Regions from separate parts of the Fictibacillus sp. KU28468 genome, predicted to be linked through region 3. Evidence: a T-box and tRNA genes for the amino acid it is inferred to sense, from the RefSeq annotation. Region 3 holds a T-box; the other regions hold tRNA genes.

Region 1 (3,262 bases), 1.6 Mb from region 3:
CCGGTGCGTCAAGCGGATCCAATCCATCAAGGTCAAGGCTTAAATGAACACCGTCCGTTTTTTTAGAAAGGTATTCAATCGTTTCCTCCATTACCTTGGTCATGCCGATCCGATCAATTTCATGCATCGTGTATACTTTAATACCGCGTTCTTTGATTAATTCTTTTTCTCCTTCATCCAATGAACGGGCACCGATAATAACAATATTTTCAGGCTTAACTTTTTGCTCATATCCTCCAATACCAGTTAAGGATTCATGCCCGATTCCCAAACTTGCTGCAAGGGGCATACCATGAATGTTTCCGCTTGGTGAAGTATCAGCGGTATTTAAGTCTCCATGAGCATCATACCAGATGACGCCAAGATTTTCGTAGTGCTTGGCAATTCCTGCAAGAGAGCCAATCGCGATACTGTGGTCTCCTCCAAAGACAAGAGGAAACCGGTTTTCCTGAATGACATTAGAAACCGTGTCTGCCAGCTTTTCACTTGCAGTTGAAACTTCTTGAAGGTTCTTAAGATTGGTGTCTATTTTTTCTTCTATTGTCCCAGGCCGGGCAATCTCTATGTCCCCGAAATCCTGGACATTATAATTTATATCTTCTAAACGTTCCACAATTCCTGCATATCGAATGGCGCTTGGCCCCATGTCAACGCCGCGCCTTGTCTGCCCTAAATCCATCGGTACTCCGATGATCGTAATATCCTTCTTCATTCTGTACGGCCTCCCCTTATGCTGTGTTTCAAAAAATTCTATAAATTCATTGTAGCCTGTCTATTCGTGTTGGTTCAACTGGACAGAAATATGCATAGATATACCGATACGTAAGCGCTTTCGAGGAGGTTGATGGATAATTATTAGGACAAAAGCACCCTCCTCTTTATTGGATCAGGAATCCTTGAAGGTTTGAAAGACATAAAAAAGCCCTTAGACATTCGTCTAAGGACAGTACTTATTATGTATGGTGGAGCCTAGCGGGATCGAACCGCTGACCTCCTGCGTGCAAGGCAGGCGCTCTCCCAGCTGAGCTAAGGCCCCATAATGGAGCGGGTGATGAGAATCGAACTCACGACCAGAGCTTGGAAGGCTCTTGTTTTACCACTAAACTACACCCGCATATTATACTTTGTAACCATTGATATCATCTTTTATTCAGAAGTTCAAATGGTGAGCCATGAAGGACTCGAACCTTCGACCCTCTGATTAAAAGTCAGATGCTCTACCGACTGAGCTAATGGCTCGTGTTGTAACATAATCTGTCGGAAATAAAGATGGTGGAGGGGGACGGATTCGAACCGCCGAACCCAAAGGAGCGGATTTACAGTCCGCCGCGTTTAGCCACTTCGCTACCCCTCCACATAAAAAAAAGGCTTCAGACATTGCTTATAAAGAAATGGTGCCGGCTAGAGGACTTGAACCCCCAACCTACTGATTACAAGTCAGTTGCTCTACCAATTGAGCTAAACCGGCCTGCCGTTGGGATAAATAATGGTGGAGGATGACGGGTTCGAACCGCCGACCCCCTGCTTGTAAGGCAGGTGCTCTCCCAGCTGAGCTAATCCTCCGTATTAATGAATGTTATTTTCTTAACGAAAAAACTTGGTTATTTTTCTTAACGAAAAAAACTTGGTGACCCGTACGGGATTCGAACCCGTGTTACCGCCGTGAAAGGGCGGTGTCTTAACCGCTTGACCAACGGGCCGACTGGAGCTTCCAACCGGGCTCGAACCGGTGACCTCTTCCTTACCATGGAAGCACTCTACCTACTGAGCTATGGAAGCATGGCTCCACAGGTAGGACTCGAACCTACGACCGATCGGTTAACAGCCGATAGCTCTACCACTGAGCTACTGTGGAATAATAAAACCACATACGAGTATGTATGAAATGATAGCCTGGCAACGTCCTACTCTTACAGGGGGAAGCCCCCAACTACCATCGGCGCTGAAGAGCTTAACTTCCGTGTTCGGTATGGGAACGGGTGTGACCTCTTCGCTATCGCCACCAGACTGTCTTTCAAAGGATGTCCTATTTTCTCAAGGACAAGTTACATTTTACAATGTATTTGCTCTTTTGACAAGAGCTTTTTTAGAAAAATGAGGTATATTCCCTCAAAACTAGATAACTTCATCCAAACTTTCACTGATGCTAACGTCCAGCTCCATGTACCATATCCTCGAGGTCGTTTCAATCCCTCCTGCGAACACCAAAAACGTGTTCTCGTCAGGATCTCCAACGCTTGTCGGATTTAAACGGTTCATACCGCTTTTGTTAATAAGGATAAGCCCTCGACCGATTAGTATCTGTCAGCTCCACGTGTCACCACGCTTCCACACCAGACCTATCAACCTCATCATCTCTAAGGGGTCTTACTCACTTGACGTGATGGGAAATCTCATCTTGAGGGGGGCTTCATGCTTAGATGCTTTCAGCACTTATCCCGTCCACACGTAGCTACCCAGCTATGCCCCTGGCGGAACAACTGGTACACCAGCGGTGTGTCCATCCCGGTCCTCTCGTACTAAGGACAGCTCCTCTCAAATTTCCTGCGCCCGCGACGGATAGGGACCGAACTGTCTCACGACGTTCTGAACCCAGCTCGCGTACCGCTTTAATGGGCGAACAGCCCAACCCTTGGGACCTACTTCAGCCCCAGGATGCGATGAGCCGACATCGAGGTGCCAAACCTCCCCGTCGATGTGGACTCTTGGGGGAGATAAGCCTGTTATCCCCAGGGTAGCTTTTATCCGTTGAGCGATGGCCCTTCCATGCGGAACCACCGGATCACTAAGCCCGACTTTCGTCCCTGCTCGACTTGTAGGTCTCGCAGTCAAGCTCCCTTGTGCCTTTACACTCTGCGAATGATTTCCAACCATTCTGAGGGAACCTTTGGGCGCCTCCGTTACAATTTAGGAGGCGACCGCCCCAGTCAAACTGCCCACCTGACACTGTCTCCGAACCGGATCACGGTTCCAGGTTAGAATTTCAATACAGTCAGGGTAGTATCCCACCGACGCCTCCATCGAAGCTGGCGCTCCGACTTCCCAGGCTCCTACCTATCCTGTACAAACTGTACCAAAATCCAATATCAAGCTGCAGTAAAGCTCCATGGGGTCTTTCCGTCCTGTCGCGGGTAACCTGCATCTTCACAGGTACTATAATTTCACCGGGTCTCTCGTTGAGACAGTATCCAAGTCGTTACACCTTTCGTGCGGGTCGGAACTTACCCGACAAGGAATTTCGCTACCTTAGGACCGTTATAGT
Region 2 (3,262 bases), 1.5 Mb from region 3:
TATCTAATCCTGTTTGCTCCCCACGCTTTCGCGCCTCAGCGTCAGTTACAGGCCAAAAAGCCGCCTTCGCCACTGGTGTTCCTCCACATCTCTACGCATTTCACCGCTACACGTGGAATTCCACTTTTCTCTCCTGCACTCAAGTTCCCCAGTTTCCAATGACCCTCCACGGTTGAGCCGTGGGCTTTCACATCAGACTTAAAGAACCGCCTGCGCGCGCTTTACGCCCAATAATTCCGGATAACGCTTGCCACCTACGTATTACCGCGGCTGCTGGCACGTAGTTAGCCGTGGCTTTCTGGTCAGGTACCGTCAAGGTACCGGCAGTTACTCCGGTACTTGTTCTTCTCTGACAACAGAGCTTTACGACCCGAAGGCCTTCATCGCTCACGCGGCGTTGCTCGGTCAGACTTTCGTCCATTGCCGAAGATTCCCTACTGCTGCCTCCCGTAGGAGTCTGGGCCGTGTCTCAGTCCCAGTGTGGCCGATCACCCTCTCAGGTCGGCTACGCATCGTCGCCTTGGTGAGCCGTTACCTCACCAACTAGCTAATGCGCCGCGGGCCCATCTGTAAGCGTCAGCACAAGGCCGACTTTCAAAAAAGAAACAGGCGTTCCTCTTTATCATCCGGTATTAGCTTCGGTTTCCCGAAGTTATCCCCGTCTTACAGGCAGGTTACCCACGTGTTACTCACCCGTCCGCCGCTAACCTCAGAGAGCAAGCTCTCTTTGGTCCGCTCGACTTGCATGTATTAGGCACGCCGCCAGCGTTCATCCTGAGCCAGGATCAAACTCTCCAATAAAGTGTTTGATATAGCTCTTAAAGTTTAAAAATTGATGGGATTGTAAAATCCCTGACTTACCTGGCTTTTGTTTGGTTTTCAAAGAACTAATGTGCTGCTTCGAACAGCAACTTTAATATCATACCCATTAAAAAAGAAAATGTCAACACATTTTCGAAATGGTGGAGCCTAGCGGGATCGAACCGCTGACCTCCTGCGTGCAAGGCAGGCGCTCTCCCAGCTGAGCTAAGGCCCCTTAACAAAGATGGTCGGGAAGACAGGATTTGAACCTGCGACCCCCTGGTCCCAAACCAGGTGCTCTACCAAGCTGAGCCACTTCCCGATATGGCGCGCCCTGAGAGATTCGAACTCCCGACCTTTTGATTCGTAGTCAAACACTCTATCCAGCTGAGCTAAGGGCGCATATAATTTTAATTGGTGCCGAGGGCCGGACTCGAACCGGCACGGTAGTCACCTACCGCAGGATTTTAAGTCCTGTGTGTCTGCCAATTCCACCACCCCGGCAGGCAGAAAAAAATGGAGCGGAAGACGGGATTCGAACCCGCGACCCCAACCTTGGCAAGGTTGTATTCTACCACTGAACTACTTCCGCATCCGTATGGTGCGGGTGAAGGGACTCGAACCCCCACGTCATAAGACACTAGATCCTAAGTCTAGCGCGTCTGCCAATTCCGCCACACCCGCATATAAAATTTTTGAAAATGGTGAGCCATGAAGGACTCGAACCTTCGACCCTCTGATTAAAAGTCAGATGCTCTACCAACTGAGCTAATGGCTCTTGAAAGTGGTGCCGGCTAGAGGACTTGAACCCCCAACCTACTGATTACAAGTCAGTTGCTCTACCAATTGAGCTAAACCGGCGAAATAATGGTGGAGGATGACGGGTTCGAACCGCCGACCCCCTGCTTGTAAGGCAGGTGCTCTCCCAGCTGAGCTAATCCTCCATATGTATATGCCCGGCAACGTCCTACTCTTACAGGGGGAAGCCCCCAACTACCATCGGCGCTGAAGAGCTTAACTTCCGTGTTCGGTATGGGAACGGGTGTGACCTCTTCGCTATCGCCACCAGACATATGTAGGTTTTTCAACCTAGTTTGAGGTATATTCCCTCAAAACTAGATAACTTTTCATCCAAACTTCTGATTATTTTAAGGATAAGCCCTCGACCGATTAGTATCTGTCAGCTCCACGTGTCACCACGCTTCCACACCAGACCTATCAACCTCATCATCTCTAAGGGGTCTTACTCACTTGACGTGATGGGAAATCTCATCTTGAGGGGGGCTTCATGCTTAGATGCTTTCAGCACTTATCCCGTCCACACGTAGCTACCCAGCTATGCCCCTGGCGGAACAACTGGTACACCAGCGGTGTGTCCATCCCGGTCCTCTCGTACTAAGGACAGCTCCTCTCAAATTTCCTGCGCCCGCGACGGATAGGGACCGAACTGTCTCACGACGTTCTGAACCCAGCTCGCGTACCGCTTTAATGGGCGAACAGCCCAACCCTTGGGACCTACTTCAGCCCCAGGATGCGATGAGCCGACATCGAGGTGCCAAACCTCCCCGTCGATGTGGACTCTTGGGGGAGATAAGCCTGTTATCCCCAGGGTAGCTTTTATCCGTTGAGCGATGGCCCTTCCATGCGGAACCACCGGATCACTAAGCCCGACTTTCGTCCCTGCTCGACTTGTAGGTCTCGCAGTCAAGCTCCCTTGTGCCTTTACACTCTGCGAATGATTTCCAACCATTCTGAGGGAACCTTTGGGCGCCTCCGTTACAATTTAGGAGGCGACCGCCCCAGTCAAACTGCCCACCTGACACTGTCTCCGAACCGGATCACGGTTCCAGGTTAGAATTTCAATACAGTCAGGGTAGTATCCCACCGACGCCTCCATCGAAGCTGGCGCTCCGACTTCCCAGGCTCCTACCTATCCTGTACAAACTGTACCAAAATCCAATATCAAGCTGCAGTAAAGCTCCATGGGGTCTTTCCGTCCTGTCGCGGGTAACCTGCATCTTCACAGGTACTATAATTTCACCGGGTCTCTCGTTGAGACAGTATCCAAGTCGTTACACCTTTCGTGCGGGTCGGAACTTACCCGACAAGGAATTTCGCTACCTTAGGACCGTTATAGTTACGGCCGCCGTTTACTGGGGCTTCAATTCAGAGCTTCTCCCGTAAGGGATAACCCCTCCTCTTAACCTTCCAGCACCGGGCAGGTGTCAGCCCCTATACTTCGCCTTGCGGCTTCGCAGAGACCTGTGTTTTTGCTAAACAGTCGCTTGGATCTATTCACTGCGGCTCTCTCGGGCGTTAACCCTATCAGAGCACCCCTTCTCCCGAAGTTACGGGGTCATTTTGCCGAGTTCCTTAACGAGAGTTCTCCCGATCATCTTAGGATTCTCTCCTCGCCTACCTGTGTCGGTTTGCGGTACGGGCACCTCTTTCCTCACTAGAG
Region 3 (3,262 bases):
CACGAGCATGTATGGGATTTTTTGCATTTGCGCTTCACGGATTTTATATCCCAGCTTTTCATCGCGGTTGTCGACTTCGACGCGAATGCCTTCTTCCAGCAGTTCCTCACTAATCTTTCTTGCGTACTCTTCATGAACAGTGGATACAGGAATAATCTGTACCTGTACAGGAGCAAGCCATACCGGGAACGCACCCTTGTATTCTTCGATCAGGAAGGCGACAAAACGTTCCATTGTGGAAACGACTCCGCGGTGGATAACGACCGGACGGTGATCCTTTCCGTCGCTTCCTTTGTACGTTAGGTCAAAGCGTTCAGGCAAGTGGAAATCAAGCTGTACAGTAGACAGCGTCTCTTCTTTTCCGAGCGCAGTCTTCACCTGAACATCAAGCTTTGGCCCGTAGAACGCGGCTTCCCCTTCTGCTTCTACATAATCCAAGTCCATATCTTCCATAGTTTCTTTAAGAAGAGCCTGTGCTTTTTCCCACATCTCATCGTTGTTTACGTATTTTTCTTTGTCCTCAGGATCACGGTAAGAAAGACGGAACCTGTATTCTGTAATGCCAAAGTCTTTGTACACACGCTGGATGAGCTTTACTACGCGGATAAACTCATCTTTTAATTGATCCGGGCGGGCAAAGATATGAGCATCATTCAATGTCATGGAACGGACACGCTGAAGGCCAGCCAATGCTCCTGACATCTCATGGCGATGCATCGTTCCAAGCTCAGCAATACGGATTGGAAGATCTCGGTAGCTGTGCATGCTGTTCTTGAACACCATCATGTGATGCGGACAGTTCATCGGACGAAGAACAAGCTGCTCGTTGTCCATTTCAATCGCAGGATACATATCTTCTTTATAATGATCCCAGTGTCCTGATGTTTTATAGAGCTCTACACTGCCTAGATGAGGAGTGTAGACATGGTCGTAGCCAAGTCTTACTTCTGTGTCGACAATATAACGCTCGATGATACGGCGGATCGTCGCACCCTTTGGAAGCCAGACCGGCAAACCTTGTCCAATCTTTTGGGAAACAGTGAAAAGATCCAGCTCTTTTCCAAGTTTTCGGTGATCTCGCTCTTTCGCCTCTTGAAGGTAGACGAGATGCTGATCCAGCTCTTTCTGGTTAAGAAAAGCTGCTCCATAGATGCGCTGAAGCATCTGGTTATCGCTGTCTCCTCTCCAATAAGCGCCTGAGATGCTCATCAATTTAAAGGACTTGATTTTTCCAGTGGATGGAAGATGCGGCCCGCGGCAAAGGTCAAAAAACTCGCCTTGTTCGTAAATGGTAATAACCGCATCCTCCGGAAGATCACGGATGAGCTCCAATTTTAAATGGTCGTCAATGCCTTCAAAAATCGCGATGGCTTCTTCCCTGGTCACTTCTTTTCGGATGATCGGCAGGTTTTCGCTTACGATCTTTTTCATTTCCTTCTCAATCCTAGGCAAATCTTCCGGTGTTAAAGCTTCTTGAAGATCGATATCATAATAAAAACCGTTCTCGATGACTGGCCCGATGCCGAGTTTGACATCCTTATAGATGCGTTTGATCGCCTGTGCCATCAAATGGGCTGTACTGTGGCGTGTCATTTCGAGTCCTTCAGGTGAATCTTGTGGAACGATCTCAATGGATGCATCCGCCTCGATCGGACGTGTGAAATCGTACAATTCCCCGTTTACTTTACCGGCAACGGACTTTTTCTTCAGGCTGGAGCTGATGGATTCTGCTACTTGTTCTGCAGTGATTCCTTTCGGATACTCACGTATAGAACCATCAGGAAAAGTAAGCTTAATGTCTGTCATTCATAATCTCTCCTTGTTCAAAATAAAATACAAAAAACACCCGTCCACAAAAAGGGACGAGTGTTGTACTCGTGGTTCCACCCTTGTTCCACTGCAGGGTTCTGCAATGGCACTCGGTCAAGATTTAACGGCTTTGGGCCGTCAGCGATTACTCTGCCTTCACCGCTGAAGTTCAAAGGGGGTAAGACATTTTTCCGTGTTAGAATGCTTTCAGCCTCAGGCATCCCTCTCTATAAACCGTAAAAAATATCCGTTGTCCTTATCTTTACTGATTTTGGTATCCAATTTATACAATTATTATATTCATACTATCCTGCAAAATCAAGAGCAATCCTTATCTACCGTCCATCTTTTCGATAAATTTGTTTCTTGAACCATAAAACAGCTGAAGGGGCCTTTTAATCAGTCTCTCCTGGAATACGTTCTGCAATGTATGTATCATGCCGTGATTTTCTTCTTCCAGGTACAAATACAACACTTCCGGAGCTAAACCCATGATCGGACCCAGCACTTTTTCGTCGAGATTAAACTCCTTGGTCAGAACCAATGCTCTTTCATGCATAAGCTGAAGCATTTTTTCACTGTATAGCCGGTATTCCTCATCATACAGCTTAAATTTGCCGTCGAAGGCCACGTGAACCTCGGCTGTGAGAAACGGCTGATCGGCTGCACACTTACGCAATTGATCGATGAAGGACTGGTATTCAAGCTCGAGTTTGTATTCATCGATCGCACATTCGACGTAAATTTGTAGAAGATCAAGGTACTCCCGTAAACGGAACTGTACAAAAGACTCAAATGTAAATGATAGCCCTTCTTCGGTTAAGATTTTTCTCCATGCTTCTTTCACATGATAATCGCACGTATCCAGATCTTTTACCGCCGGCACTTCCTCCCGTTCCTGTTCGATAAATTCCTTGGCGATCGCTGCAATTTCTGCTTGCTCCTGCTTATCCGTGAAATAAAAAAAATGTTCAATAAAAAACAGGATTCGTGATTCCTCCAGTTTTTTACGAGTATAGCAAGCCAGCACCTGAACAATTGAATCCAGATGCTCTGTTGTATTCAATAATAATGAACGGCTTTCGGATTCTAAAAAGGAAGGTTTTATGTTAAGTGATCGAGCCATCTGCTTCAGTTCCTTTTGTAATTGGTTACACTCTTCATGATCTGCAAATATTAGTTCTGCCAACCCTGTCCCTCCCCCAAACACTCGATGTTACACTATATGGGACAACGTCATGAAAAATGAACTCTTTTAAAAGATTAATAAAAAAACAGCAGGTTTCCCTGCTGCCGGTTAATCCAGTGCATATTTGCGTTCAAGAAAGTTTAGCAGTTGTGTCAACGTAAGAGTAAGAATCAGATAAATAAGCGCTACCGTCAAAAAAGGTTCCCAAGGACGATAGTATTCTCCCATCATCGCTCTTCCCCAGTACATCAGTTCTTCAGTCGC

Evidence for each region. The T-box of region 3 lies ahead of thrS (threonine--tRNA ligase). A T-box ahead of a tRNA ligase gene usually reads a tRNA of that ligase, here a tRNA-Thr.
Region 1: it has a tRNA-Thr gene. The T-box ahead of thrS (threonine--tRNA ligase) is inferred to sense a tRNA for this amino acid. The anticodon was not compared.
Region 2: it has a tRNA-Thr gene. The T-box ahead of thrS (threonine--tRNA ligase) is inferred to sense a tRNA for this amino acid. The anticodon was not compared.

What each region holds. Positions count from the first base shown of each region.
Region 1 covers NZ_CP110666.1:4,268,709-4,271,970, forward strand. The annotation lists gene rocF (arginase) at 1-712, opposite strand, end outside; tRNA gene OKX00_RS22605 (tRNA-Ala) at 961-1,036, opposite strand; tRNA gene OKX00_RS22610 (tRNA-Gly) at 1,041-1,114, opposite strand; tRNA gene OKX00_RS22615 (tRNA-Lys) at 1,164-1,239, opposite strand; tRNA gene OKX00_RS22620 (tRNA-Tyr) at 1,271-1,354, opposite strand; tRNA gene OKX00_RS22625 (tRNA-Thr) at 1,393-1,468, opposite strand; tRNA gene OKX00_RS22630 (tRNA-Val) at 1,488-1,563, opposite strand; tRNA gene OKX00_RS22635 (tRNA-Glu) at 1,626-1,700, opposite strand; tRNA gene OKX00_RS22640 (tRNA-Thr) at 1,704-1,779, opposite strand; tRNA gene OKX00_RS22645 (tRNA-Asn) at 1,781-1,855, opposite strand; rRNA gene rrf (5S ribosomal RNA) at 1,892-2,007, opposite strand; rRNA gene OKX00_RS22655 (23S ribosomal RNA) at 2,275-3,262, opposite strand, start outside.
Region 2 covers NZ_CP110666.1:4,341,146-4,344,407, forward strand. The annotation lists rRNA gene OKX00_RS23075 (16S ribosomal RNA) at 1-801, opposite strand, end outside; tRNA gene OKX00_RS23080 (tRNA-Ala) at 961-1,036, opposite strand; tRNA gene OKX00_RS23085 (tRNA-Pro) at 1,047-1,123, opposite strand; tRNA gene OKX00_RS23090 (tRNA-Arg) at 1,127-1,203, opposite strand; tRNA gene OKX00_RS23095 (tRNA-Leu) at 1,217-1,305, opposite strand; tRNA gene OKX00_RS23100 (tRNA-Gly) at 1,319-1,393, opposite strand; tRNA gene OKX00_RS23105 (tRNA-Leu) at 1,401-1,485, opposite strand; tRNA gene OKX00_RS23110 (tRNA-Lys) at 1,504-1,579, opposite strand; tRNA gene OKX00_RS23115 (tRNA-Thr) at 1,587-1,662, opposite strand; tRNA gene OKX00_RS23120 (tRNA-Val) at 1,670-1,745, opposite strand; rRNA gene rrf (5S ribosomal RNA) at 1,756-1,871, opposite strand; rRNA gene OKX00_RS23130 (23S ribosomal RNA) at 1,952-3,262, opposite strand, start outside.
Region 3 covers NZ_CP110666.1:1,503,779-1,507,040, reverse strand. The annotation lists gene thrS (threonine--tRNA ligase) at 1-1,806, opposite strand, end outside; T-box leader at 1,856-2,081, opposite strand; gene ytxC (sporulation protein YtxC) at 2,141-2,998, opposite strand; gene OKX00_RS07715 (amino acid ABC transporter permease) at 3,107-3,262, opposite strand, start outside.